DNA from 4 places in the Brucella sp. BE17 genome. Region 2 is predicted to be linked to each of the others. Evidence: predicted binding sites of a transcription regulator. Region 2 holds the regulator's gene; each other region holds the start of a gene.

Region 1 (7,318 bases), 120 kb from region 2:
AAGGTGTTCGTGGACAACTACGCCGCCATTCCTTCGCAATCAATTCGCAGACTGTTGGCGCTGCGCAAAGCCGGCCTGATAGACTTGCTGGAATTGGGTTGCGACTATGAAATGGACATCAAGTATAACCACACTGACATCACCATGGGCGGTGACAAATGGACTTTTGACGTCTTCATCGATGCGCGCGGTCAGAAGCCGCTTAAGACCAAGGATCTGCCGTTCCCCACCTTGCGGCAACAACTCCTGTCCTGCGGCGATGATATTCCCGATGTCGGAGATGACTATACTTTACAGGCGCCTGAAGTGGCGCGTGGCAAGATTGCGTTCGGCGCACTGCCCTATCTCATGCATGATCGTCCCTTCGTGCAGGGGATCACGGCCAGTGCTGACATCGGAGCGGCTATAGCCAAAGCGACCAAAGGTTCGGCACACCAAATGCGCAGACGACTGCCTTTTATCGATCTTTTCTGACCTTCGATATGTTTAGGGTCAGGCAGATACGCCCATCCGGGCCGCTTTGCTCATATCCGAGATCAATTCATACCTTGCTCGTTCGCTCGCGACGCTGTCAGTTAACCGCAAGATATAGGAGGGATGCCAGGAAACCAGCACCGGCCCACCATGCACACCTGTTTCCACCTGACCGCGCCGTGAAGTCATTGGAGCAGCGTTATTGGTTAGAGCGAAGGCCGCAGAAGCTCCTAACGCCACTACCATGCGCGGGCGAATAAAAGCCAGCTCTAACCCAAGCCACCAGCGGCACTGTATAATTTCGTCCCGATCAGGATTTTGGTGCAGGCGGCGTTTACCGCGCGGCGTGAACTTGAAATGCTTGACTGCATTTGTCATCCAGACCCGTTTGGCTTCGACTTCTGCCGTAACCATGGCGTCGCGCAAAAGACGTCCTGCGGGACCAACGAAGGGGCGGCCTTCCAAATCCTCGCGATCACCCGGCTGCTCTCCTACAAACATGAGATCAGCGTTTTGCGAACCTTCCCCCCAAACCGTTTGGGTCGCAGCTTGGCAAAGCCCGCATCGGCGGCAATGCACAGCAGCTGCTTGCGCCTCAGCCAGCGTCTGGGAATGTTCGGGTATCTGCGGCATGGTCGCCCTGTAACGCGTCGAAATTGCCGCTGAACCCGATCTGGGTAACGTCTCTTGGGCCGCGCGCATTCGCTCCACCCGCGCCTCGGCATCGCGGAGCATGTCCGGGATCAAGCGTGTCTCGGGCAGGTTTTTCCAGTATTTCTTGGGCATTTCCGAACGCATTGCATTCAACTTTACCCGTGCCGGATTGAATATGTTGGTAAAATAAGTAGCCCAAAGCGTCTCTGTGGCATCGCTCGGCACATCCGGACGAGCACTACCGGGGTGAAAGCTAAGTCTGCCATCTTCAAAACGAGCGGTAAGCCGTGGCGTGGCAATCGCCCAATCCATATCGGTAAAACGCTTTGCGAAAAAAGAGCTGGCGGGTTCGACAATGTTGTGTTCCGGCTCAAACCAGGCTGCGAAACGCCGACGTCGTCCGCTCTCTGGCAATTCGCGAAAGCGTACGAAAGCATGCATCTTATGAATATCACGACCAACCGATTTTGCCATCAGATGCAACCGACGCCCAAGGGGATCGGCCTGGCTCAAAGGCTCCCCTACGCTTCTATCAAGCCGCCACAATGCCTGATAAAGCAGTGCAAATCGTTCCGGCTTTGAATGCCAGATGACCGAGCGCGCAAGTTGCAGAAACGCCTTCGGCACACGGATCTGATGCTCGCCAGGTGTGGTAGGTAAAGCCGCCCTCTCGAACAATCCATCCCCTGCTCTCCAATCTATATCGGCAGGCTCAATACCATGCGATATGGCAATCCGCGCCATTGCCCGCCAGGCATCAAAGGTATCGCGCTCTGGTAGATCGACGGCATAGATCATAACAGCCGCAATTGTTCGGAAGGAGGCGCAAACCGAGCGCGCAAATCGGCATTATCGATGAGTCGTCCCGGCGACCAGCCCTGCACGACGATAAAGGGACGCGCTTTGTTCACGTTGCCTCCCATTCGCACCAAATCTTCGTATCGCAAGCTGTGGTTGCGACGGGCAACAATGATACGATGCACTGTGCGTGTACCGAAACCGGGAACGCGCAGCAGCAGTTCCCGGCTTGCACGATTCACATCCAGAGGAAAAAGCCCGCGATGCTGCAAGGCCCAGGCGAGTTTCGGGTCCAGTTCCAGATCGAGATGCCCGGTCTTCGTACCGGTGGCTATCTCCTCTGCGGTGAAACCATAAAAACGCAGAAGCCAATCTGCCTGATATAGGCGATGTTCACGCAGAAGCGGCGGTCGAATGAGAGGCAAAGCTGAAGAGGCGTCTGGGATCGGGGAGAAAGCAGAATAATAAACCCGACGAAGCTTGTAACCCGTATAAAGCCGTGTCGACATTTCAAGGATAGTCACGTCGTTTGCGCCATCCGCGCCGATAATCATCTGCGTGCTTTGCCCAGCAGGCGCGAACCGACGCGGATTACGACCGGTATGGCTTTTATCCTTTGCCGCCTCGCCCTCCAGACGCACCTGCGCCATCGCGCCGCGGATTGTCTCGGGCCGCTTCTCCGGGGCAAATTTACGAACGCTCGCATCCTCCGGCAACTCGACATTGATCGATAGTCGGTCAGCCCACAGCCCCGCCTCGCGGATCAGGTCAGGACTGGCATCAGGAATGGTCTTCAAATGAATATAGCCGCGAAAGCCGTGGTCTTGCCGCAATGTCCGTGCGATACGCACCATGTCGCCCATGGTCTGGTCGGGTGAGCGAATAATCCCCGAAGACAGAAACAGTCCTTCGATATAGTTGCGTCGATAGAACTCGAGCGTAAGCGATACGACCTCCTCAACCGAAAAGCGCGCCCGTTCCACATTCGAGCTGACCCGATTGATACAATAAGCGCAATCGAAGATGCAGAAATTGGTCATAAGAATTTTCAGCAGACTGATGCAGCGCCCATCCGGGGTATAGGCATGGCAAATGCCCGTCCCTCCCGACGATCCAACTCCGCCCTTGCGGGCGTCACGCTTCTCGCCTCCACTGGAGGCGCAGGAAGCATCGTATTTTGCCGCATCCGAGAGGATGGCCAATTTGTCTTGAAGGCTCTTTTTCACCATAGGCGGCAGCGTACATGTTCATGGTTTGTTCGTCAACAAGCCCGTTTCTTGGTAAAGCGCATGCAACATCCCTTCGGCTTTCCGTTAGAGTGCGTTTCGATCTGATTGAATCAGATCCGCGCTCCAACGTCTTTTATTGTAAGCATAATCTTATCGATCCTCGTTTCACTCCGGTCGGATTATGCTCTAATCAACAAATGCCGATACAAAAATGTGAGCGCTTAGAAGGCATGTCTACACCATGCAATTGAACTTACGCGGATGCAAATTCCAAGGCAGGCAACGGGCTTTTTACTCTGAAAGCAGGTGATGGGCCGATGTGTTTTCGGGCACACGACCCGTGAAAATAAAACAGGCGACATCACCCTATTGTTGCAAAGTTTCCCGCATATGCTCGCATCATCATTGGCATTCTTAGTGATGGTAAGCAGAAGGGAGACGGGCCGAAATGGCAGCGAGACGATTATTTTACATCTAAGAATAAATTAACTTCATCGCTATTTACGCCGCAATTACGAACAACGTCTTTTATTACTTTCACCAAGCGCTCGTCATGCTCAGGGGAGATTTGATATCGCTCAGGCCAATCGGAAGGGTTCAAGCTATGAACAGATGAAAGCATTATATCTTCATCCTGCAACGCCTGATAAACGGCCAGAATAAACCCTACCCCGTCCCAAAGACCATCCTTGAAGATGAGTTGACCATCAGTATACGTTTCCTCAAGCATACTTTTTGGCAAAATGTGTGAAGCAAAGGGATTTCTGCAACTTTTGATAAGCGCGCTCCAGAACAAATTAGCAGTATTTCTCGTCGGGGCCTCGATCAAATCCGATTTCAGCTCGCGCGATGAACTTGGGAGCGAATAGTGCGGCAATTTATTTTCATAGAGACCGCCTCTTCGGAGGGCGTATTCGGCCCACTTAGCCGTGGGCTCATTGATCCATGAACGCTTGAATTGCGTAAGCCCATATTGAAACAGATGAAACATCTCGTGGCCGACAACGAACCAGTGCTTCGTGAAGACAGGTTGTACGCGTTTGTCCACAGGTCCGCGCAAGCCGGTTTCAAGTTGGTTAGAGATGTCAATTCTAAGCGTACAAGCCAATCCGCGCTCTGGTGCATCCGGATAGACAAGCGCAGCGTCATACGCAAGCCCATTATACTTCATCTTCAAAATGTTGATGTCGATGAACTCAACACCTTGATATCTTGGCGCATCAAGAGGATCGGGAAAGCCAGCCGCAATATAAGCGCGTCGCGCGGCATCGGCCTGAATTGCAATATTCTCAATCAAATCCGGTATGCCACTATGATTAAGGTCGACAGCAGATTGCTTGGGCAGACGATGATCAGCGCCGGATCGCGGTGGTAGTTCGGTCCAGAAAACACGGATGCCTTTGTAAACATGGACTCTCTCAAGCCTGTTCAATGCACGGCTTTTCTGCTCGATACAGGATGCGGCCTGTGTAGATGAAGTTGCAAAAGCAACAGCCCAAAGCCCCCATAAACATAAGAAAAGACAACGCATCAAAACTTGTGAACCTACTCTTTCCAGCCATCGCCGCATATGGTTCAATCATAACCCTCTTGTTGAGTGTTACGCGCTTGCCATATTTAAAGATTTTTTATCTTGGACGCCCTTGCTCCATTTCGAAAAAAACGGATATTCGACCTCACTTTTCTCGGCCACCGTTTCCTTCTTATCTCACATCCGCCACGTCCACCCGACGCGTCGCGTTCACCGGCGACCGGTCTGCACCCTTGAAAGGCTCAACTCTGCTCGCACCCTCAAGCACGAGCATATCCATATCGATCAGCGATTTCCTGATTGTAATCTCATCTGTCCCTTTTGCCAAAAGAGCTGCAGCTTTTCGACCATGAGCACCAAGATTATGGTGCCTGGGCGCTTCTGCATGAGCGAAAATATGCCTGGGTGCCAATCCCTCCATTTGGAGTTTTTTCAAATATCGTATCTGGGATTGAAGGGAAATTACGCTGTCGCGGGGATCTGAAATGATGAAAATCTGCGGTTTTGGATTGCGGGAAATCCGTTCCACTTCGAGCGACGGATCATAAAGAGATGCGACGGGATAAACGGCTCCGCCAGGGACAGGCCTTGTGCGCCGCCAGCGCCGAACTGTGTCATGAACGCTCAAAAGCGCCGCGGTCATGACGGCGGCAATTATATCGTTACGCCGGTTTAATAAGGCCGCGGCGATCTGACCACCGCCGGATTGACCCACAACGATAAAATTTTCAATCTGGTGACGCTGCTTGATGCGATCGAGAGCAACGTTCATCAGATCGATTTCGTAGGGCTGTCGGCGTTTCTCATGATCGCCCGATGAACCAAAAATCCCCGGCCGCCCCATATAGATCGCCGGAACACCGGCGTCAAAGGCCCACGTGTTCATAAGCTCGAGCAACTGGTTCGGGGTCTTCTGCGCATAGGATTTTCCGACCAGGCGTACACCTCTTGCAGTACGCAGGATCACATCTCCAGGAATATACAGGAGCGCCGTTGGATTGGCTCCATCGCTTAAACCTGCAGGATAATAACGCAGACACTCCGCGGCTTCGTCAGTCTCCGCCCAAACAGCGTATGGAACCTCTACACTTTGTGATGGAGAACCATATGAACCGTGCAGGGCATCATGCGGATCAAAAGGATCATCTCCAAGCGGCACTGCCATCAGTTTAGGCGACGCCTTGCCATAAGCAGGGCGGCGACCCTGCTTCAATATTTTCTTATCCCCTATGCCTAGACGGGCAAGAATATCGATGAAATGCCAGCGTATTTTTTTCTTGATAACTCGAATGATACGCATCAGTCGAACAGGCTTTCGAGAAGAGCGCCAGCAACATCACGCCCGATCCCAGCGGAAGGAGAATGATGCAAGCTGAAATCCGGATTCACTTTGGTACCACTGACAACCCATCTCTGTTGTTCAGGCGCACTTGCTATATCTTCAGCGACAATATCGATACCGGCATGGAAAGGATTAAAAATTGCCTTCCGGGCACGAACGGCGATATCGGCCCATGCAGGATGCACGAGTTCAGTCACATCGCTCGATTGCGTCTCTCCCACATGCGATGCTTGCGCGTTCCAAGCCACGTCATCGCCCGAACTGCTCTGGGCAGAACGATTTGCAACCGCAACCAGACGGTTTTCTATCACAAAAAGCCTGAATATTTTGCCCGAATAAAGCCGCTCTACGGTCACGCCTTGCGCGCCTTCGGCAATAGCCGCATTCCATGCAATTTCAAACTCAGATCGGGCGCGAATAATGTGACGAGTCGCGGAGTTGCCGGGGTTCTGGGTTGGGCGCACCAACACAGGCGCCCCAGTTTCACGCGCAAAGTGCCAGCCCTGCTCGATGCCATGCGTCGCAAATGACTTATGCTCGGGAACCGGCAGACTCGCTTGTTGCATAAGACGGCTGTTCCATGCAGCGTCCCTGCTCGCACGCCGGGCAGCCGTGGGCGTTCTATCAGACATGCCCAGCCAAAATAGACATCGCTTTTCACCTCGCGATACAACTGTCATATCGCTGGATAGCGTTCGCACATCAAAACCGCCCCGCTTGGCAGCGTCGCGTAACACATGCGTTTGCGTGCGTGGATGATCGGCATGGCTCCCGCCGTTGACACTTTCCTCAAGCAGGCGTGCAGGTTTTATGACAGATTCTGCCGGTAAACTGTCTTCGCGGCGCTCTTTTCGTTTCTCGACATAATCAAGCAGCCTGACAGCGATCTGCGATGCAGGCGGGCCGTAAGCTGCAAAGCAGGGCGTCCCTATGGCCGGATCGCTGTTCACTTCGATGATTGTTGCATTGTCTTCAAATGCATCAGCTCCAAAACCCTTGGCAATCACGTCGAGTCCCAATTGAGTCGCACCCGGCAAAGCATCAAATGCTCTTCGTGCAAGATCAAGGAAAGAAGGATGCAAGACATCCACCAGACTGACGGCCTCACCGCCAAGCCCGACATTGGAAACGGTAGAAAGGCGTATAAACTGACCATCTCTCGGAACAAAATCGAGCCCTAACTCCAGCTCATTTTCGAGATAGTCAAATTGGCGGATGGGATAAAGGCGCATCAACGGATTGGCTTTACGCCGCTCGTTCTTTAGTTCCACCAGTTTTGCAACGGAATGA
Region 2 (7,318 bases):
GCATTCACGATTCCTACGAGCAGCAGCGTTCGGAGGGCTCTACGATGGCAGAGGCCGCAAAAACCCTCAGCCTTAAGACAGTGACGGTCGACGCAATCGATAGCGATGGCAACGACGCTTCCGGCAATCCTGTTGAGGTACCCAATGCCGAAGCGCTTCTCACCGCCCTGTTCCAAGCAGACCAGGGTTTTGACAATGATGCGCTGACACTCGGCAATAACGGTTATCTCTGGTATCAGGTCGATGGCATTACCCCCCCCCGTGAGCGTTCGCTCGATGAGATCAAGGATCAGCTTGTAACTGCCTGGAAGGCCGAGGAGGCTGTCAAGCGCCTTAACCAGCGTGTGGAAGAGTTGAAGACACGTCTCGACGGCGGAACGACGCTCGACACGATTGCGTCTGAGGTCGGCCTCGAAAAACAGACCAAGCACGGTGTCAACCGCAACACCAATGATGCCGATATTGGCAGCGCCGCGGCGGCGCAGATTTTCCGCGGTCCAAACGGCTTTACCGGCACCGCTGCAGCCCCTTCCGGCGACGGACAGATCGTGTTTAAGGTCACGGAAGTAACCGAACCGGCTGCAACCGGCGCCGATGCTGTGCCTCAGCAGCAGCGCGATTATCTTGCTAATGCGCTGTCCGGCGATTTGCTCGATCAGTTGGTTGGCGAATTGCAGAAGCAATATCCGGTCAAGGTCAATCAGGCGGTCATCAACGAAGCCCTTGCGCAGTAAATGGTGGGCAGCTGAAAGGAAACTATCATGGCTGATCTGAAACCCTTTATTGCGAAAGCAGCTACCGGCGAAGCCCTGAGCCAGGATGAAGCCATGGCGGCTTTCGATGTCATGATGTCGGGTCAGGCAACACCGTCGCAGATCGGCGGGTTTTTAATGGCCTTGCGTGTGCGCGGCGAAACGGTTGCGGAAATTGCCGGGGCGGTGGCTTCCATGCGCTCGCGCATGCTGCCCGTCAAAGCCCCCGCCGATGCCATTGATATTGTGGGGACGGGCGGCGATCAGTCCGGGTCCTACAATGTGTCCTCCTGTTCGGCTTTTGTCGTGGCTGGCGCAGGAGTCCCTGTCGCCAAGCACGGCAATCGTGCACTGTCGTCCCGCTCCGGTGCCGCAGATACACTGGCAGCGCTCGGCGTCAATATCGAAGCCGACGCACAAACCATTGGCCGCAGCATTAGTGAGGCTGGCCTCGGCTTCATGTTTGCCCCCATGCATCATTCCGCGATGCGCCATGTCGGGCCCTCGCGCGTAGAACTGGGAACACGCACGATTTTCAATCTGCTCGGACCACTGGCCAATCCGGCAAGCGTAAAGCGCCAGCTTGTCGGTGTCTTTTCCGCTCAGTGGCTTGAGCCACTGGCTCATGTGCTACGTGAACTCGGCACCGAAACGGCGTGGGTCGTATATGGCGATGGTCTTGACGAGATGACAACGGCAGGAACAACGCAGATTGCAGCGCTTGAAAACGGCAAAGTGCGGACATTCGAAATCACGCCGGAAGAGGTGGGCCTGCGTCGCGCCTCGCCAAACGAGCTAAAAGGTGGCGATGCGGCGTTAAATGCCAAGGCACTGCGCGCTGTTCTGGACGGCGAAGCGGGTGCTTATCGCGATATCGTTTTGCTAAATTCCGGCGCAGCACTGGCCATTGCAGGCAAGGCTCATGACCTCAAAGAGGGCATTGCCAAAGCCGCACAGGCAATCGACAGCGGTGCCGCACTGACCGTTCTACAAAGAGTGGTTGCCATCTCAAATGATGAAGCAGCCTGACGGGGAAGAAACACCATGTCCACCGACATTCTGCGCAAGATCGAAGTCTACAAGCGCGAGGAAATAGCGAGCGCCAAGACGCGCCATACACTCGACGACCTGAAAGCCCACATTGCGGATCAGTCGGCACCACGCGGATTTCTCAAGTCGCTGGAAGCAAGGCGCTGCGCCGGAGAGTTCGCTCTTATTGCCGAAATCAAGAAAGCCAGCCCTTCGAAGGGTCTGATCCGGCCTGATTTCGCCCCCCCTGCGCTTGCGAAAGCCTATGAAAAAGGCGGCGCCGCCTGTCTTTCGGTTTTGACCGATGCGCCTTCCTTTCAGGGCGCGCCTGAGTTTTTGGCGCAGGCGCGTGAGGCTTGCACTCTACCGGCACTGCGCAAGGATTTTCTATTCGACACCTATCAGGTCTATGAGGCCCGTAGCTGGGGGGCCGATTGCATCCTGATCATTATGGCAAGCGTCGATGACGATCTCGCGAAGGCATTGGAAGAGACCGCATTTGAGCTTGGCATGGACGCCCTTATCGAAGTGCATGACGAAGAGGAAATGGAACGCGCGCTAAAACTTTCCTCGCGTCTGCTCGGCGTCAACAACCGCAATCTGCGCAATTTCGAAGTCGATCTCGCTGTCTCGGAACGTTTGTCGAAGATGGTGCACGACGACCGCGTCCTGGTGGGTGAAAGCGGTATTTTCACCCATAACGATTGCTTGCGGCTACAAAAGTCCGGCATTGGCACCTTCCTGATCGGCGAAAGTCTGATGCGTAAGGACGACGTGGAAACTGCAACCCGTGAACTCCTGACAGGCAAGGCTTGAAATCATGCCGTCAAAAACCCGCGAGTTAACGCATCTTGATCTTACGGGTGCCGCCCATATGGTGGATGTCGGTGCCAAGGATGAGACGGAGCGTCAGGCCGTTGCCGAAGGATGTGTGCGCATGCGTAAAGAGACGCTGGCACTTATTCTGGCCGGGGACGCCGCCAAGGGCGATGTGATCGGCACAGCACGTCTGGCTGGAATCATGGCCGCGAAAAAAACCGCCGATCTTATTCCGCTCTGTCACCCTTTGATGCTGACCAAGGTATCGGTCGAGATCGAACCCGATGATACCCTGCCCGGCCTTCGCGTGCGCGCAACCGCAAAACTAAAGGGCCGAACCGGTGTAGAGATGGAGGCGTTGACCGCAGTTTCTGTCACCTGCCTCACCATTTATGATATGGCCAAGGCCGTGGACCGTCTCATGGAAATAGGCAATATCCGGGTTCTGGAAAAGACCGGCGGCAAATCAGGCGACTGGAAAGCCTGACAGAAATCCGGCAAATAATTTGAAAGGAAGCGTCATGGCCCTTCTCCCTGTTGAGCAAGCATTGCAACGCATCCTGCATTCAGCCAATACCGATGGATATGAAACCGTTTCATTGAGCGAAGCCGGCGGTCGCATTGTTGCCCACCCGGTTCAAGCGCAGCTCATGCAGCCGCCCTTCGATTGCTCGGCAATGGATGGCTATGCGCTGATTGCGCCCGCAGACATCACTTATCCGCTGCCTCTGAAAGTGATTGGCGAATCCGCTGCCGGAAAACGCTTTAACGGCAGTTTGCGACCCGGCGAAGCCGTTCGCATCTTTACTGGCGCCCCCCTGCCCGACAATGCCGACACGATCGTCATTCAGGAACATACAGACCGTAAAGGTGACCAACTGACAATATTGGAGGGTATCGACAAAGGTCGCCATATTCGCCGCGCTGGGCTGGATTTTGCGCCGGACAAAACGGTTCTCGAGGCGGGACGCGAGTTGGATGCAGCAGCGCTGTCGCTGGCTGCGGCAAGCGGCAATGCAGCCTTGGATGTCTTTCGCAGGCCCCGCATTGCCATTCTCGCCACAGGTGACGAACTCGTCCCTCCAGGCACCGCGCCGGGACCTGACCAGATCGTCGCGTCCAACAGTCTCGGCGTTGCAGAAATCATTCGCCGTGCGGGTGGCATGTCTCAGGATCTGGGCATCATCCCCGATAATCCTGCAAAAATCGAAGCGGCCATCGCGCAGGCGCTGGAGAGCGGCATCGATGTGCTGGTGACAGTTGGTGGCGCCTCGGTTGGCGACCGCGATTTTATCCATGTCGCCTTGCGCAATTGCGGCGTAGATCTCGACTTCTGGAAAATTGCCATGCGCCCAGGCAAGCCGCTGATGTATGGTCGCAAAATAGTCGGAAGCAAAACCGTGCATGTGATCGGCCTGCCGGGCAATCCTGTTTCCAGCCTCGTGTGCAGCCTCGTCTTTCTGCGTCCACTGGTCGCAAAGCTGGGCGGTACAAACCTGGACACCGATATCCGGCCCGCCATTCTTGGACAGCCAATGGCCGCCAACGATCATCGCCGCGATTTTGTACGCGCGACAATCGAAACACGAGGCGACGGCACGCTTGTTGCGACACCTTATTCGCTGCAAGATTCTTCCATGCTCTCGGCACTGGTCAACTCCGACGCGCTTTTAATCCGGGACGAAAACGCAACTGCGACTGCCAATGGCGAGCCATGCCGCATCCTCATGTTGTGATCATTTCGCGATAATTCGCCAAGCATACCCGTCTTCGCCTGAACATTAATTATTTAAAAACCATTGCAGAACAAGACTGGAACATATAGTGTTCGTTCTGGTTTTGTTTTTCTCTTATCTGTTCTAGGCCGGAGGGTGTCGCCAATGTTGACCCGCAAACAGCATGAACTTTTGCTGTTCATTCATGAGCGTCTGAAAGAAACCGGCATTCCCCCTTCTTTCGACGAAATGAAGGAAGCGTTGGATCTCGCTTCCAAGTCGGGCATTCATCGGCTGATTACAGCACTTGAAGAACGCGGTTTTATCCGCCGGCTACCCAACCGGGCGCGCGCGTTGGAAGTGCTGCGCCTACCGGATTCGATCGCGCCGGGGCTGAACAGTCAAAGAAAATTTTCGCCAAGCGTCATCGAAGGCAGCCTCGGCAAAGCGCCTGCAGCACAGCAGGCGGCGCGCCCCGCGTCCGTCACCACCAATGATGCCGTTTCTGCCACCGTTTCCGTGCCCGTTATGGGTCGCATCGCGGCAGGCGTACCGATTTCCGCCATCCAGAACCAGACACATTCACTGAGCCTTCCGCCGGAAATGCTGGGGGCGGGAGAGCATTACGCGCTTGAAGTGCGAGGCGATTCGATGGTTGAAGCTGGTATTTTTGACGGTGACACCGTCATCATCCGGCGTGGCGAGACGGCTAGCCCCGGCGAAATTATTGTGGCCCTCGTCGATGATGAGGAAGCAACGCTAAAGCGCTTCCGCCGCAAGGGCGCTTCGATTGCTCTTGAAGCTGCCAATCCCGCTTATGAGACGCGTATTTTCGGACCGGATCGGGTTCGCGTACAGGGAAAACTCATCGGGTTGATCCGTCGCTACTGACATTAAAGCGCGTTGCACCGGTGAGCGGGTTTGCAGCAACGTTCATGATCGGCTAATCCGGGGACCTTCCGTCATGACAGCGGAAGGTACTTTGGAAGGGTTAGGCTGTTTTTGGCGGTCGTAACGCGAACGCACAGACGGCTGAGACAATTGCCATCAGCACCATGTAAAGAACAGTGGGCATGACAGTGTCTGAATATTCCGCCGGGAGCGTCGTCGCGATAAGTGGTGAAACGCCGCCGCCCAGGATCGGACCAATCTGCTGAACCAGAGACAGGCCGCTATAGCGAATTCTGGCCGGGAACAATTCAGAACAAAATGCGCCCTGCAAGGCAATCGACGTTTTGATATTGGCGTGCCAGTTGTCTGCAAAGACCGTGTTCCAGAAACGCAGGAGCTCTTCATGGATTTCCTTGGCGCGGACATGATCTCCGCGTTACACGGCATTCCAAAGTGCAATGCACACCCCGGTAGGCCGTGATCCAGATTGCAAACAACATATCAGAAGCTCTGGGCGAATAGAGAGACGCAAACCGAGAGCTCAGATCAGACCAGATTTACTCCGTGCTCTAATATTCACCAAGCTTGATGTCAGATGTGTAATCGACACCATCCACTTCCTTCACGACTGGCTGTCCGCATTGCATGACGCCGGTTGCCGCGTTGAAAGCATAGGTTGGCGAGCCATAAAGTTGCCAGCCCTTGTTAAGCGCTGCCGTCACGCGGTGGCAAAAAGCGGAATCGTCCGGCCCGGTTATAAAGCGATAGAGTTTCATGGTCTGTCCTTTCTTAAATCCGGCCTAGAAGCCCGCTCTGGCAAGCAGGCGTTCGGCCATGGAAAGATGCAGCCGTTCGACCATCTTTCCCTCAAGCGAAATCACGCCCTTATCGGCATTTTCGGCCAGCGCGAACGCCGCGACCACCGCGCGGGCATGCGCAACCTCTCCCTCATCGGGCGAGAAGGCGCGGTTAGCAGCGCCGATCTGGTTTGGATGAATGAGCGTTTTGCCGTCAAAACCCATCGCGGCTCCTTGTGCGCATTCATCCGCAAAACCTGTTTCGTTGCGGAAATCATTATAGACTCCGTCAAGCACAGTCAGCCCGCCAGCACGAGCCGCCAGCAGAATCTGCATTAGCCACGGCACCAGATAGGTGCGCGCCCCATCAAGACGCACGCCCGTTTGCTGTGCGAGATCGTTGGAACCGACCACAAAAGCGGCAAGCCGTGCCGCTGAACGATTGCCAAGCGTCGCGATCTCGTCGGCATTGAGGATACCGCGCGCCGTCTCGATCATCGCCCATATAGCCATTTCTGGCTCAGCGTCATGGTGATCGAGCCGGTTTGCCGCATCGATCACATCCTGCGGGCGCTCAACCTTTGGCAGAAGAATGGCGTCAGCACCGATTCCAGCGGCAATGGTAACATCCTCCTTACCCCAAGGCGTCTCGGCACCATTGACCCGCACGATACGCTCGAAATTGGCTGAAGGGTGCGCGGCAAAATGCGCTTCAAGTGCTGCACGCGCCGATGCTTTTGCCTCGGGCGCAACCGAATCCTCCAGATCATAGATGATGCACTCGGCATCAAGCGTCAGAGTCTTTTCCAGAGCGCGAGCATTAACGGCGGGAACGAACAGGACCGAGCGGCGGGGACGGGCGATTGTCTTCATGGCCGATTTGTGCACCGAACGACAATGAAGCGCAAGCATGCGAGTGCTTGAAATACGGCCTTCGCCAGCTTATCTTTTCTGTTTGGTTGCGACCTATTCAGCACTTGGGGCCCGAAACCGGGTCTTAACGTTGACTCTACGCAGTGCTGATGTAAATCAGTCTGAAACTTTTCTACCGACAGGCGCAGAACATGGATAAATTCACCAAGCTTACCGGCGTTGCGGCCCCTCTGCCGATCGTCAATATCGACACGGACATGATCATCCCCAAGGATTACCTTAAGACGATCAAGCGTACCGGGCTTGGGACCGGCCTTTTTGCCGAAATGCGCTTTAATGAGGATGGCAGCGAAAACCCCGACTTTGTGCTTAACAAGCCGGCCTATCGCAATGCGCAGATTCTGGTTGCCGGCGATAATTTTGGCTGTGGCTCTTCGCGCGA
Region 3 (7,318 bases), on a different replicon from region 2:
GAGCCCGACATCATTGAGGAATTGCAGGCGTTCGCGAATTTCCTTCAAGATACGGGCTGCGATCTCGCGTTGCTTTTCGTTGAAACTGCTATCGATGTCGCGAAACCATTGATCGGCATTGCGGATCGACATGGCGGTGACTTCGCCAATATGTTTCATGCCGATCTTGACCGCCAGGGATTCCGGCTTAAGGCGATATCCATTACAGGCAGGGCAGGGCGATGACGACATGAAACGCTCGATTTCCTCGCGCGACCATGCTGAATCTGTCTCTTTCCAGCGGCGTTCGAGATTGGGAATAACGCCCTCGAAAGTCTTGGTCGTCTGATAGGAGCGCAAGCCGTCATCATACTGGAAGGAGATTTCACGACCCTTGGTGCCGTAAAGAATGGCTTGCTGTGCTTCGTTCGAGAGATCGGCCCAGCGGCTGCCAGTCTTAAAGCTATAGGCCTTGCCGAGCGCTTCCAGCGTCTGGCTGTAATAGGGAGAAGAGGATCGCGCCCAAGGCGCTATGGCTCCATCTTTCAGCGTCGCATTTTCATCGGGTACGATCAAATGCGGGTCTATGGCCTGTTGGGTTCCCAGACCATCGCAGGTTGGGCAAGCACCGAACGGATTGTTGAACGAAAACAGACGCGGTTCGATTTCGGGAATGGTAAAGCCTGAAACGGGACAGGCGAACTTTTCTGAAAAAAGAACGCGTTCATGCGTCTCATTGGCGGATTTGTTGGCCGCACCGCCTTCTGCGGTTTCTTTCACGGGCAAAGGTTTGTCGGCAAATTCTGCGATCGCCAACCCGTCCGCAAGCCTCAAACAGGTTTCGAGACTGTCGGCGAGGCGCGATGCGAGATCGGCACGCACCACGACGCGATCCACAACCACATCGATGTCGTGCTTGTATTTTTTGTCGAGTGCCGGAGCGTCGGCAATCTCATAGAAAGTGCCATCCACCTTGACACGCTGAAAGCCCTTTTTCTGAAGCTCGGCAAGTTCCTTTTTATATTCGCCCTTACGCCCGCGCACGATGGGTGCGAGGATATAAAGCCGCGTGCCTTCTTCAAGCGCTATCACGCGGTCGACCATCTGGCTGACTGTTTGGCTTTCAATCGGCAGTCCCGTAGCGGGCGAGTAGGGCACGCCCACACGCGCAAAAAGCAGGCGCATATAATCGTAGATTTCGGTTACGGTTCCGACCGTCGAGCGCGGGTTGCGGCTTGTGGTCTTCTGTTCAATGGAAATGGCTGGTGACAGACCGTCGATCTGGTCGACGTCCGGCTTCTGCATCATTTCGAGAAACTGGCGCGCATAGGCCGAAAGGCTCTCCACATAACGGCGCTGGCCTTCGGCGTAGATCGTATCAAAGGCAAGCGACGATTTCCCTGAACCGGAAAGCCCTGTCATGACGATCAGCTTGTCACGCGGAAGATCGAGATCGACATTCTTGAGATTATGCTCGCGTGCGCCACGTATGGAAATGAATTTCAGATCGCTCATTTCGCGTCCTGCCTGCCTTGATGTCCTGGGAAGCCGTCTATGGGAGAAAATTCTCCTGTCAGTCCCTCATATGGTGCAAATCCTTTGGGAAAGAAGGTTTTGCCATCCGAATTTTTTGTTGTTCTAGCATTAGAACAAAGGTCGAACAACCAGCCTTCTGATAGGCGATAAGAAATGTGAACGCAAGAGCGTTGACTAAGGATCCTGACAGGCGCAGACTGCTGTTGTCGCTGGATTTGGAGAGGTGTCGCAAACGGAAGGCGCGATATCGACAAGAGGTCCAAGTAACGCGATAAAACCCGGTAGGAGGCAAGGAGCATGAGTCCACCTGACCACACTGTCTGGCTTTCATGAAAATGAAAGCACAATCGGATGCAATCTCGTTCGTTCTATTTCGTCAGGAATAACGCGGCGTTGGTGAAAGCTTCGATTGCTGAAAATCTGAACATGCGCGGAATGAAGCGGACGGTACGCCGATTTATTCCGGGAGATGTGTCGGCGAATTATTGCCAACATACGAGCTTAGCTCCAAATTAAGCCCTGCGCGCCAGATAAACAGTGAGCGGCGGGGCTTTTCCCTGTGAGTTGACTTTTATCTAAATCGACTGACTTTTCGCGCAGCATCGGCTATTGAATGCAGAAAAACGATCATTTCGTATGGAATTGCGTATTTAAGTTTATTTATGCTTGCGCTTCGAACAAAACGCGAACATAAATCGTCTGTGGACATTTATGAAATTCATCCATGCATGTTGAGCGTTTTTGGCTTCATTCCTGTAAGGTGAGATACTGAGCTTTAGATGGCGGAGATTTGTGTCCGTCCATTTTTGAAACGCCCTTTATTGGACCAATGGTTAGAGACAGGGCGATATGTGAGATCCGGAGTAAGTTTTCGATGGCTGGTAGCGTCAACAAGGTTATTCTGGTCGGCAATCTTGGTGCCGATCCGGAAATTCGTCGTCTGAATTCAGGTGATTCAGTTGCCAATCTGCGTATCGCGACATCGGAAAGCTGGCGCGACCGCCAGTCCGGGGAGCGCAAGGAGCGTACCGAGTGGCATAGCGTGGTCATTTTCAACGAAAATCTGGCCAAGGTAGCTGAGCAATATCTGAAGAAGGGTGCCAAGGTTTACATCGAGGGTGCGCTTCAGACCCGCAAATGGCAGGACCAGAACGGCAATGATCGTTACACGACGGAAATCGTGTTGCAGAAATTCCGTGGCGAATTGCAGATGCTCGACAGCCGTGGCGACAGCGGCGATCAGGGACGTTCGTTCGGCGGCGGTAACAATCGCAACCAGATGTCCGATTATTCCGGCGGCGGCAGCGGCGATTTTGGCTCGTCGGGTCCGTCATCTTCGCCTTCATCCTCATCAGGTGGCGGAAACTTCTCCCGCGATCTCGACGACGAAATTCCGTTCTAATTTCCTATAGGGTGCGCCACGCCCACTCGAGCGCACAAAGATCGCGTCTCAACGATAGAGTTTACGCAGCGTGCTTTATAAAAATCGAATTCGACTTTGGCGTCAAAGCACGAGAAGTGTGCGACATAACTTTGTATATGTGTGCTGACTGGAACCCCGCCTACGGCGGGGTTTTTGTCAATTTGGGCATTATTTTCCTGAATATGCATTCATTGTTGATAATGAAAATACGGTTTTCAACTGAGTGATATTCACTCATTTCGTATATGGCATTTGGTCGGACGAAAACGCGTCATAGAATCATGGAATACTGAATCTTTGTCGCGCCTTGCCAGATACGATTCTGCGGTCTGCATGCAAGATTGCGGCAAAATTGCCGTGGGAAAGCGTTGCGATCTGGTGCGCATGCGTTTGATCGGTACTATTCCTGTCGTGCGCGGTGTTTGGCGTGAAGTGGAGCGGGTGTTGTGATGCAGGATAAACCTATCCATCTAAAAGGCTGTTTTGTTGTCGTTGTCGGCCCCAGTGGTGCTGGAAAAGATACGCTGATGGATGCCGCACGCGCAGAACTTGCAGATGATGTACGATTTCATTTCGTGCGCCGCGTCATTACACGCCCGCAAATGCCCGGCACGGAGGACCATGACAGTCTTGATGAAGCGGGATTTATCAAGGCACAAGGCGAGGATGCCTTTGCTCTCGACTGGCAAGCACATGGATTGCATTATGGCCTGCCCAAGTCCCTTGATGTGCAAATCGAAAACGGTAAAGTTGTTATCGCCAATATATCACGCCGGGTTCTCGCTGATGTGCGCAGGCTTTACCCATCGCATGCCGTCGTTTTGATCACGGCTCGGCAAGAGGTTCTTGCCAAGCGACTGGCCGCACGTGGTCGCGAAACCCGTGAGCAGATCGAACAGCGTCTTTTGCGTGAAGTCCGATTTGATGATCAGGCAGATAATGTCGTCACACTCGACAACTCCGAAGACGTTGAAACATCAATAACAGATTTTGTAAATATCTTAATAAAGATAACTAAAACAACATATTAATGAGATTTTTTGAACTTAATTATAATCTAAAAATAATTGATCTACATTCATCGCGGCGCAAAGCCATGATTGGAAAGAAGGCGCTCCCGACAGTTTAGGACGCGACCAGCGTCTTCACACCATCCGCCACGAACTGCACTGCGAGCGCCGCCAGAATGACACCCAGAAGCCGCGTCAGGATGGAACGACCGGTTTCGCCGAGAAACCGGTCAACGCGTTCCGCAAGCCTGAGCACGAGATAGGTGATCAACAGACACACAAAGATAACGACGATCAGCATGAGACGCGGTCCCAGGCCCTGAAAGGAATTCGACGTTAGCACGATGGCCGAAATCGCTCCCGGTCCGGCAATTAACGGGATGGCGAGCGGGAAGGCTGCGATATTACGGATATGATCCTTGGTGATCGCCACTTCAGCGCTCTTTTCCTTGCGCTCGGTTCGCTTCTCGAAAATCATCTCGAAAGCGATCCAGAACAGCAAAAGACCACCCGCCACACGAAAAGCGCCGATTGAAATGCCGAACATGCCAAGAATCTGCGCTCCGGCAACGGCAAATAGCACCATGACGGCCAGACTGATAATGGATGCGCGCAAGGCGACCTGAGCGCGATGATTGCGATCCATGCCCGGCGTCAGCGCCAGAAACAGCGGTGCCAGACCCGGAGGATCGATGGTGACAAGCAGGGTCACGAAGGCGCTAAAAACCGTATCGTAGTACCCCATGCTCGTCTTGCCCCTTTGAATTGAATTACATGCTCATTCAATTGCCTGACACTAAACGATATGAGCCCAATGGTCGATGCAAAGCGCACGGTGTCACAAGATAGATGCGCAATGTTTATGTGAATATCTTGTAAGGTGTTGATCCAGATGATGTATTTAACCCGGCGAAAGCGTCTTGAAATTGGCGTTTTGCGCAGTCTTCCTTTATAAAGAGACTTTATCGATTCTGTTGAGAAAGATATCTGAATAGTGTCAGATCAAACACCTCCGCCCGGTTCCGGTGACATGCATGATGGTCCGATTGGACCAAGCGGTATCGAACCGATCTCCATTATTGAGGAAATGCAGCGTTCCTATCTCGATTACGCGATGAGCGTTATCGTGAGCCGTGCGCTTCCCGACGTGCGCGACGGTCTCAAGCCCGTGCACCGGCGCATTCTTCATGCCATGAACGAGATGAACCTCGCCTATAACCGCCCTTACCGTAAATCGGCGGGTGTGGTCGGTGAGGTCATGGGTAAATTCCACCCGCATGGCGACGCTTCCATCTATGACGCCCTCGTGCGCATGGCGCAGGATTTTTCCTTGCGCGATCCACTTGTGGACGGGCAGGGCAATTTCGGCTCCATCGATGGTGATCCGCCTGCGGCGATGCGCTATACCGAGTGCCGTCTGGAAAAGGTGACCGAATCGCTCCTTTCGGATATCGATAAGGATACGGTTGATTTTCAGGACAATTACGACGGTCGCGAACACGAGCCGGTGGTTCTGCCGGCGCGTTTTCCGAACCTGCTCGTCAATGGTTCGGGTGGTATTGCCGTCGGCATGGCCACCAATATTCCGCCGCATAATCTGGGTGAAATCATCGACGGCTGTGTGGCGCTGATCGACAATCCGGCGATTGACCTTTCGGAATTGATGGAAATCATTCCCGGTCCCGACTTTCCCACCGGTGGCATTATTCTCGGTCGTGCGGGCATCAATTCGGCCTATACGACAGGGCGCGGCTCGGTCATTATGCGCGGACGTACCTCGATCGAGGAAATCCGTGGTGATCGTCAGGCGATCATCATCACAGAAGTCCCCTATCAGGTGAATAAGGCTTCGATGATCGAGAAAATGGCCGAACTGGTGCGCGACAAGCGCATCGAGGGCATTTCCGATCTGCGCGATGAATCCGACCGTGACGGCTATCGCGTCGTGGTGGAATTGAAGCGCGATGCCGTGGCCGATGTGGTGCTGAACCAGCTTTATCGCTACACGCCGTTGCAGACCTCTTTTGGCTGCAATATGGTGGCACTTAATGGCGGTAAGCCGGAACTGCTCAACCTGCTCGACATGTTGCGTGCTTTCGTGGCGTTCCGCGAGGAAGTCGTCACACGGCGCACAAAGTTCCTGCTCAACAAGGCGCGGGACCGCGCGCATGTCTTGGTTGGTCTGGCGATTGCTGTTGCCAATATCGATGAAATCATTGCGCTTATCCGCCGTGCGCCCGATCCGGCAACGGCGCGTGAACAGTTGATGGAACGCCGCTGGCCCGCTTCTGACGTGGCACCGCTCATTCGCCTGATTGATGATCCGCGTCATAAGCTCAATGACGACAGCACCTATAATCTGTCCGAGGAACAGGCTCGCGCCATTCTTGAACTGCGCCTGCAACGTTTGACCGCGCTTGGTCGCGACGAGGTTGCGGACGAGTTGAACAAGATTGGCGAGGAAATCCGCGATTATCTGGATATTCTGGGTTCTCGTACACGCGTGATGACCATCGTCAAGGACGAGATGATTGCCGTGCGCGACGAGTTCGCCACTCCGCGCCGCACTGAATTCGGTCTTGGCGGGGCTGAAATGGACGATGAAGATCTCATCGCCCGCGAAGATATGGTCGTCACCGTCAGCCATGCCGGTTACATCAAGCGTGTGCCGCTGGCGACCTACCGTGCGCAGCGCCGTGGCGGCAAGGGCCGCTCCGGCATGGCGACCAAGGACGAGGATTTCGTAACCCGTCTGTTCGTTGCCAATACGCACACGCCGGTGCTGTTCTTCTCCTCGCGTGGCATTGTTTATAAGGAAAAGGTCTGGCGTTTGCCGGTCGGCAATCCGCAATCGCGCGGCAAGGCGCTCATCAACATGCTGCCATTGCAGCAGGGCGAGCGTATTACCACCATCATGCCATTGCCGGAGGATGAAGAATCTTGGGGCAATCTCGACGTCATGTTCTCGACCACGCGTGGTACGGTTCGCCGTAACAAGCTCAGTGATTTCGTTCAGGTTAACCGCAACGGCAAGATTGCGATGAAGCTGGAAGACGAGAGCGATGAAATTCTCTCGGTCGATACCTGTACGGAATTCGACGATGTGCTTTTGACCTGCGCAGGTGGTCAGTGCATCCGCTTCCCCGTCACCGATGTGCGCGTCTTTGCAGGCCGCAATTCGATCGGCGTGCGCGGCATCAATCTGGCGGAAGGTGACAAGGTTATCTCGATGGCGATCCTGCATCATGTCGATGCGGATGCGTCACAGCGTGCCAGCTATCTCAAGCGCTCCATTGCCGAGCGCCGTGCGCAAGGTGCTGATGACGTCGATGATATCGTTGTGGTCGGCGAAGAGGTCGGCACTGAAACC
Region 4 (7,318 bases), on a different replicon from region 2:
CGATTCTGCGTGCACTGACGCTGGCAATCGACACACAAATGGCCTTGGCGAGCACGATTTCGTAAAGTGTCTCACGTTTTGCTGCATTGAGGCGTTTGGAATCATCCAACCTCTGCGGCAGATCATTGGCGTTAAGCACAACGGCTGCGGCGACCACCGGTCCTGCCAGAGGGCCGCGACCGGCTTCATCGATACCGACAACATGTTTGAGGCCACGCGATAAAAGCCGTGTTTCTTCCGAAAAATCGGGAAGCAGCGGCATGTCGAAAAGAGAGAGAGAATCAGAAGCGATGCGTTTCATGGAGCGGCGATGCTCGCATTGCTTCTGATTCTCCGCAAGACCCTGCCAAGAGGATGGGGTGCGAAAGCAGGGCCTCTTCGCCTGCTCAGGGGATACAGGCGGTAAACTGTTAAAAGTGGTTTCGTAGGACGGGCAAAGCCGTTTGTGCAGCAACGCGTTCGGATAAGAACTGTTTTCGTGGCCTAAGGTTCCACCCTTTTCGGGATGCTTTCTAAAACAGGGAAAGCTGCTTGCCGCCTTTCTCAACCGGCGTGAAAAGATCGGTGCGCAGGCGTTTGCGCTGCGTGTTGATGCCCAGCTTACGCGCGGCGATTTCGAAGCGGCGACCGATCTGCCAGGCATAAGGCCCGGTGCCGCGCATGCGCTTGCCCCATTCGGCATCATAATCCTTGCCATCGCGCATGGAGCGTACCAGCGACATGACGTGGCGATAACGATCGGGATAATTGCGCAGTAGCCAGTCCTTGAACAAGGGTGCCACTTCCAGCGGCAGGCGAAGTAGTACATAGCCTGCTTCACGCGCGCCTTGCGCGTATGCTGCATCCAGAATGCGCTCGATCTCGTGATCGTTGATGCCAGGAATGACCGGTCCCATCATGACATTAGCCGGAATGCCAGCATCGTTGAGTTTGCGGATTGCCTGAAGCCGCAGCGTTGGCGTGGAGGCGCGTGGCTCCATGGTTCGCGCCAGATTGGCGTCGAGCGTCGTTACCGACAAAGCGACCTTGGCCAGCCCCTTCTCGGCCATGCGGCTTAGAATATCGATGTCACGCACCACAAGCGCCGATTTGGTAACGATGCCGACCGGATGATTGGCCGCTTCCAGTACTTCGAGAATCTCGCGCATGATGCGCCATTTCTTCTCGATAGGCTGGTAGGGATCGGTATTTGTGCCGATGGCAATGGTTTTTGCCTGATAGCCGGGCTTGGCCAATTCGCGTTCCAAAAGACGTGCCGCATCGGGTTTGGCAAACAGCCTCGCTTCGAAATCAAGCCCCGCCGAAAGCCCCATATAGCTGTGGCTGGGTCGCGCAAAGCAATAGATGCAGCCATGCTCGCAGCCGCGATAGGGATTGATGGAACGGTCGAAGCTGATGTCAGGCGACTCGTTGCGTGTGATGATGGTGCGCGGTTTTTCCACCTGCACATCGGTCTTGAAGGCAGGTAGATCTTCAAGCGTTGCCCAGCCGTCGTCAAACGCTTCGCGTGCCACCGGCTCGAAGCGTCCAGCCGGATTAATGCCCGCGCCACGCCCATGCCGCCGCCCGTGATCAATGCGCAGGCCCGTCTCGCCGATCAACGCATTGGCATGATCGGCACGACCCGCGCCAAAGGCAGCCCGGTCAGCCCGAGCAATGATATCCGCCTGCTGAATAATTGCCATTGTCGCTTCCCTGCGCAACTTGCGATTATAGTCTTGTTTTAAACGTATGGTGCCCGGATGCGGTTCCGTCCGGTCGGCTTGGTCCAGGTATTTCGATGAATCTATTCCTAGCCTAAAAATCAGAACAAAACAAGAACATTTTTGTATCGTGCTTTGCCGGGCGCGTTTTATGCGCTATGCGTGGCGGATGCTCACCGTGGTCATTCCAACGCTCAATTCCGAAAAGCCGCTGGCGCACACGCTAGCCTTCCTCGTGCCTGCGGTGGTGGAAGGTCTGCTGCGCCGCGTGGTGGTAGTCGATGGCGGGTCCGGCGATGATACGCGCCTTGTCGCGGAAGGGGCGGGCTGCACGCTTTATCGCAGCGCCGAGATTATGGTAGCCCTTCGAGAGATAAGGACACCATGGGTTTTGCTACTGTGCCCTGGCGCGACCCTTGAACCGGGCTGGGAAGAGCCAGTGCGCGATTATATACGGGAGCACACGGGTGCTGCACGATTTTCAAGGCCTGAGGATCAAGGGCTGTTAAAGAAACTCTTTGGATCGGTCGCAACACTCGATGCCGGGCTTCTGGTGCGGCTTGATGCGCTGCACCCGTTTATTGAGGCAGGTGTGTCTTTCGATGCTCTGCCGTCCAAACTCAAACCGGTGGTTTTGCCGGTTGCGCTACTGGGTTAGAGCGCGTTTGCATCACGAACCACCCGGGATGCCGCGCATGAATGGCTGTGGCAGCACGGGCGGCTTTTTCATCATCGGCGAAAATGCCGAAACACGTCGCCCCGGAACCCGACATCTGTGCGTAAAGCGCATTGTTTTCACGCAACAGCTCCATATTAAGCGCAATTTGTGGCGCAAGCGAAAGTGCTGCGGGCAGAAGATCGTTGCGGGTCGATGCAAGCCATTGGCACAATGTCGCCGTATCGGTTGCGGGTACGGATGCGAGCGGGGCATTATCGCGGTTTTTGAGCGCACTGAATACTGAAGGTGTCGATAAAGCTGTGCCGTCATTGACAAGCAGCAGTGGCAGCGATGGCAGATGAACCGGCGCGAGTACATCGCCGATGCCGCGCACGGCGAGTGATGTGTCAAAAGCCGTTCCATGCAGGCACATGGGCAGGTCGGCACCGAGTGTTAGACCGATCTGTGCGAGCGTATTGATACCCACCTCAAGCTGCCAGAACTCTGCCAGCGCCAAAAGCGTTGCCGCAGCATCGCTCGATCCGCCGCCAATGCCGGAGGCGATCGGAAGGTTCTTTTCAAGATGGATCGCAACAGGCGGCAGTTCACGCCCGAAATTCGCACGCAAGACATCACGGGCTTTGAGCACCAGATTTGTGGTGTCGAGCGGAATGGTTCTGGCAAAAGCGCCGCTGACAGTGAAGCTGTCATTTTCGGACGCTTTAATGGTGATATGGTCGCCATGGGCTGCAAACACCACCATCATGTCAAGCAGATGATAGCCGTCGTCACGGCGACCCGTCACATGCAGCGCCAGATTGATCTTGGCGGGCGCTAGGCGGCTGACGGGTTTATTCTTCAGGGATGCGGCAAACATGCGAGGGGCGGGCTAGTCGTTTTTAACGCGGTATTCGCCCGTCTTTGGGTCCTGCACCAGGGTGCCATTTGCGCGGTTCTGCGCTTCCTTTTCCGCCTGGCGTACGCGCTGCGTAACACGTGTGGCCTCGCGCTTGAACGAGCGGTAGCCGTACCACGCAGCAGCAATGATCAGCAGCAGGAAGATGATCTGTGGCATGGCTGTAATCCTCAGACTCTCGTAATGGCGAAATAACCGCCTCTTATAATTATGGCACTATATCATGGATTAACAAAGGAACTCAAAGCCCGTAGCGACCCCAGAGTGCTTTTTCTTCGGCAACCGATAAAAGCCCGTCGCCAAGATGCGCTGCGATGGCGGCCGGATCAGCGCTCAATCCAATGCCAATTCCCGGTGCCTTGCGTCCAAGCAGACCGCGCTTGGGCTCGATCAGCTTGAGCTTGACCTTGTCGCCATAGGACTTGCGTAGAAAACTGCGCATGTCGCCAAGCGCGTCGATGAGGCCGAGTTCCTTTGCCTTTATGCCGGTCCAGAACAGGCCGGTAAAAAGATCGGCATCATCTGCAAGCTTTGCGCCGCGCCGCGCCTTTACCATGTCGATAAAAGTCTGGTGGATTTCCAGTTGCAGCGATTTGAGACGTTCAACATCTTCCAACTTTTCCGGCTGAAACGGATCAAGCGTGGCTTTGTTTTCGCCAGCCGTGTAGACGCGGCGCTCGACGCCAATCTTTTTGAGCAGTCCGGTAAAGCCGAACGAGGAAGACACCACGCCAATGGAGCCGACAATGGATGAGGGATCGGCAATGATTTCGTCGCCTGCAACCGCAATCATATAGCCACCCGATGCTGCGACATCCTCGGCAAAGACATAGACTTTCTTCTGCTTTTCGTCAGCCAGATCGCGAATGCGGCGATAGATCAGCCGCGATTGCACCGGCGAGCCGCCGGGCGAGTTGATCGAGATTGCCACAGCGGGCGCTTCGTTGTCAGCAAAGGCCTTTTCCAGAACTGCTGCCGCGCTTTCCAGCGAGAGTGTTGGGCGCAGCGACGAGCCGCCGGGCATGATCGTTCCATGCAGGCGCACAACGGGGATTTCGATTTCTTTTGAACGAAAACGGCGGGGAATAAAGCGCGTCAAAAGGCCAGCCACATGTAACTCCTGTCAATCAATTGAGCGCTATGTAGGAAGTTATGGGCGCGACATAAAGAAAGGCCAGTGATTTTTCTTATCAAGGGCGCGGTTTTGCGAGAATGCGCAGCAATATATAACCACAGATCGCGGAAAGAACAGACCCTGCCAGAACGCCGATCTTGGTTTCCGCCAGCATGAGTTCGGATGGAAAAGACAGTAGGCCGATGAAAATACTCATCGTGAAGCCAATACCGCACAGGATCGCTGTGCCATAAAGCTGGCCCCAACTGGCACCCATCGGTTTCTGCGCAATGCCCGTTTTGATCGCCAGCCACGCCGCACCAAAGACGCCAAACTGCTTGCCGACAAACAGACCGAGCAAAATGCCGAGCGTTAATGTGTCGGTGAGTACCGAAGGACTGAGACCGGAAAAGGAAATGCCCGCATTGGCGAAGCCGAACAGCGGCACAATGATGAACGCAACAGGCTTCGACAGCGCGTGTTCGAGACTATGCAAGGGCGAGCTCATATCGTCCGGTCTTGCCTTGGCCGGTTTGAGCGGGACCATGAGGGCAGTAACGACACCTGCAACGGTTGCATGCACACCGGAATTGAACACGAAAAACCACAGCGCCGCACCGCCGATGAGATAGGGCCATAATTTTGCAACGCCTAAACGGTTGAGCGCAAAAAGAAGAGCCGCCGCGGCAAAGGCTGCTCCAAGATAGGGGAACGCGATTTCCGCTGTATAAAAAATCGCGATAATCACGACCGCTGCCAGATCATCGAGGATGGCTAACGTTGCCAGAAACACTTTCAGACTTGATGGCACACGCGAGCCGAGAAGTGAAATAACGCCGAGCGCAAACGCGATGTCAGTGGCCGAGGGTACCGCCCAGCCGCGCAGTTTGTCCGCATCGTTATGGTTGAAGGCGACAAAGATCAGCGCTGGTACGATCACGCCGCCCGCAGCCGCAATGCCCGGAAGCACTCGGTTGGGCCAGCTTGCAAGCTGGCCGTCGAGAAATTCACGCTTGATCTCAAGCCCCACCAGCAGGAAGAAGATCGCCATTAGCGCATCATTGATCCAGTGCGAGACGCTGAGCGGACCGATGTAGAGATGCAGCGCCTCGAAATAAATCTTTGCCAAGGGTGAATTGGCGACGATGAGCGCCAGTGCCGCAGCCCCCATCAGCACGATGCCGCCTGCGGATTCGCTGTCGAGAAAACGGCGCATGATGGAGACGGGGCGGGCGGATGGCGGTGGATTGTTCATACGGGTCTTTTCAGATAGCGGCTGAAAGGCCAATTTCATAAAGCTTTAGGTCGCGATTTATAATACCAAGGGTAGGCCATGTCGAGCGCCACGCGGCAATATGAGCAGAGGAAAAATGGCTATCGAGTGCGGCACGATCGAGCCAGATTTCTTTGACGTGGATCAAACCTGCATCAAGAATATCCTCGGCATAACTATAGTCAACGCAGCCGCTTTCAGCGCGGCTTGCCTCGATCATGCGGCGCATGGCAGGACGCGCTTGGTCGAGATTCTCAGGTGGCAGGCGAACCGTCCCGACAATGAGCAGCATTTCTGGTCCTTTCACCCTGTCACAACAGGTTTGCGAGCCCGTTATTGATCGCAGTGGCGCGGGGCGTAAAACCATTGCCGTGATCTTGGTGCAGGACAAGGGCAGGCATCAGCGAGAGGCCTGCGCGGCTGGCGCGTGTTCCGATAACGACGATGCGAATGGCCGCACTCTCATGGCGCGGCTGCACCGGCACGATTTTCAATGCGCCGAATCGACCTGCAAGCGCATCCAGTATCGCTCCGATCGAGCCAGGGCGAGCAATAATGGAAATGCCGCCGCCGGGTTTCACGATAGCTGCTGCCGTGCGCATCCACTGCTCGAACATGCCCTCGGGCATGACATGGGCTTCAGCCTTGAGCGGATCGGGTGTGGCCCGATCACGCGCCTCATTGAAGGGTGGGTTCATGATGGCGAAATCGAAGGCATTGTCCAAAAGACCGACAGCGACGCGCGCCTTGCCGGTCAATGCCACATCGGCTTCCAGCACATCCACACGTTCTGCCAGCGCTTGATTGAGCGGATGGGCTACCGTCTTATGCGCAAATCGCGCCATGAAGGCTGAGCGCTCGACCAGCGTGACCTTTGCCTGTTTACAGCGAGCGGCAACCGCAATCCCTGCAGCACCGGCTCCAGCACCGAGATCAACAAGACGGCCTGCGAAACCGCCGGGCACGCTGCTGGCCAATATCATCGCATCAACGCCTGAGCGATGGCCTTTTAACGCGGGCTGGACGAGATGAAATGTTCCACGGTGGAACACATCCAGCGTTTCCCCGATTTCCGCTTGCTCTGCCTGTGAACAATTATTTGTCATGATTGCGTAATTCGTGTTCCAGCCCGGCATCGACAAGGTAACGTTTGGCTTCATTCAGCCGCTCGTCTTCGACCAGAAGGCGGCGCGGCAGGATGCCGAGCGACCCCTCAATGATGCTCATATTGGTATCGGCGATGAAATAGGCTATTCCGGCCTCCTTCATCAAGCTCTCTATAAAAGACAGCAAAACGGAATCATTGGTTCTAATCAGTTCGCGCATTGCAACAATGTGTAACCAATAGACCGCATTGACAATGGCTTGCGTCAATGTTGAACAGGGCAAATGGGTGGCTGGGTATGGATTTTACATCTTGAGCAATCCGACTGGCTTAAATAGGGTGGCGGCCCATCAAGGAGTAATGGCATTGGGTGTGGTTTTGAATCTCGACGCAAACAACAACCGGCAGGGATCGGTCCAACCGCTGGTCGATCTGACAAAAGCCGATATGGGGCGCGTGAACGAGATGATCCTGTCGCGTGCGGGATCTGACGTCGAAATGATTCCCGAAGTCGCCAATCACCTGATTTCGTCGGGCGGCAAGCGCCTG

What was found. The regulator LexA, encoded in region 2, represses DNA repair genes until DNA is damaged. The targets are predictions, from matches to a motif close to TGTTCNNNNTGTGTTCNG.
Region 1: a site for LexA is predicted at 3,171-3,188, ahead of AAIB41_RS13240 (putative DNA modification/repair radical SAM protein). Genes of this name have one in related genera too.
Region 3: a site for LexA is predicted at 2,189-2,206, ahead of AAIB41_RS03395 (single-stranded DNA-binding protein). Genes of this name have one in related genera too.
Region 4: a site for LexA is predicted at 1,806-1,823, ahead of AAIB41_RS00635 (PA0069 family radical SAM protein). Genes of this name have one in related genera too.

The regions. Positions count from the first base shown of each region.
Region 1 covers NZ_CP154468.1:396,027-403,344, reverse strand. The annotation lists gene AAIB41_RS13250 (FAD-NAD(P)-binding protein) at 1-474, shown strand, start outside; gene AAIB41_RS13245 (UdgX family uracil-DNA binding protein) at 493-1,926, opposite strand; gene AAIB41_RS13240 (putative DNA modification/repair radical SAM protein) at 1,923-3,152, opposite strand; gene AAIB41_RS13235 (hypothetical protein) at 3,619-4,725, opposite strand; gene AAIB41_RS13230 (alpha/beta fold hydrolase) at 4,859-5,986, opposite strand; gene AAIB41_RS13225 (YheC/YheD family protein) at 5,986-7,318, opposite strand, start outside.
Region 2 covers NZ_CP154468.1:279,403-286,720, reverse strand. The annotation lists gene AAIB41_RS12800 (peptidyl-prolyl cis-trans isomerase) at 1-734, shown strand, start outside; gene trpD (anthranilate phosphoribosyltransferase) at 762-1,781, shown strand; gene trpC (indole-3-glycerol phosphate synthase TrpC) at 1,797-2,597, shown strand; gene moaC (cyclic pyranopterin monophosphate synthase MoaC) at 2,602-3,087, shown strand; gene glp (gephyrin-like molybdotransferase Glp) at 3,122-4,336, shown strand; gene lexA (transcriptional repressor LexA) at 4,481-5,206, shown strand; gene AAIB41_RS12770 (DUF1737 domain-containing protein) at 5,776-5,982, opposite strand; gene AAIB41_RS12765 (CoA ester lyase) at 6,007-6,876, opposite strand; gene leuD (3-isopropylmalate dehydratase small subunit) at 7,068-7,318, shown strand, end outside.
Region 3 covers NZ_CP154467.1:697,475-704,792, forward strand. The annotation lists gene uvrA (excinuclease ABC subunit UvrA) at 1-1,494, opposite strand, end outside; partial or broken gene AAIB41_RS03390 (hypothetical protein) at 1,553-1,814, opposite strand; gene AAIB41_RS03395 (single-stranded DNA-binding protein) at 2,390-2,917, shown strand; gene phnN (phosphonate metabolism protein/1,5-bisphosphokinase (PRPP-forming) PhnN) at 3,388-3,969, shown strand; gene AAIB41_RS03405 (MarC family protein) at 4,064-4,693, opposite strand; gene gyrA (DNA gyrase subunit A) at 4,979-7,318, shown strand, end outside.
Region 4 covers NZ_CP154467.1:131,818-139,135, forward strand. The annotation lists gene AAIB41_RS00630 (ribonuclease HII) at 1-301, opposite strand, end outside; gene AAIB41_RS00635 (PA0069 family radical SAM protein) at 513-1,685, opposite strand; gene AAIB41_RS00640 (glycosyltransferase family 2 protein) at 1,873-2,361, shown strand; gene AAIB41_RS00645 (4-(cytidine 5'-diphospho)-2-C-methyl-D-erythritol kinase) at 2,324-3,238, opposite strand; gene AAIB41_RS00650 (hypothetical protein) at 3,251-3,436, opposite strand; gene AAIB41_RS00655 (S49 family peptidase) at 3,519-4,388, opposite strand; gene nhaA (Na+/H+ antiporter NhaA) at 4,468-5,646, opposite strand; gene AAIB41_RS00665 (putative quinol monooxygenase) at 5,657-5,956, opposite strand; gene AAIB41_RS00670 (methyltransferase) at 5,976-6,770, opposite strand; gene AAIB41_RS00675 (DUF2007 domain-containing protein) at 6,760-6,990, opposite strand; gene AAIB41_RS00680 (polyprenyl synthetase family protein) at 7,136-7,318, shown strand, end outside.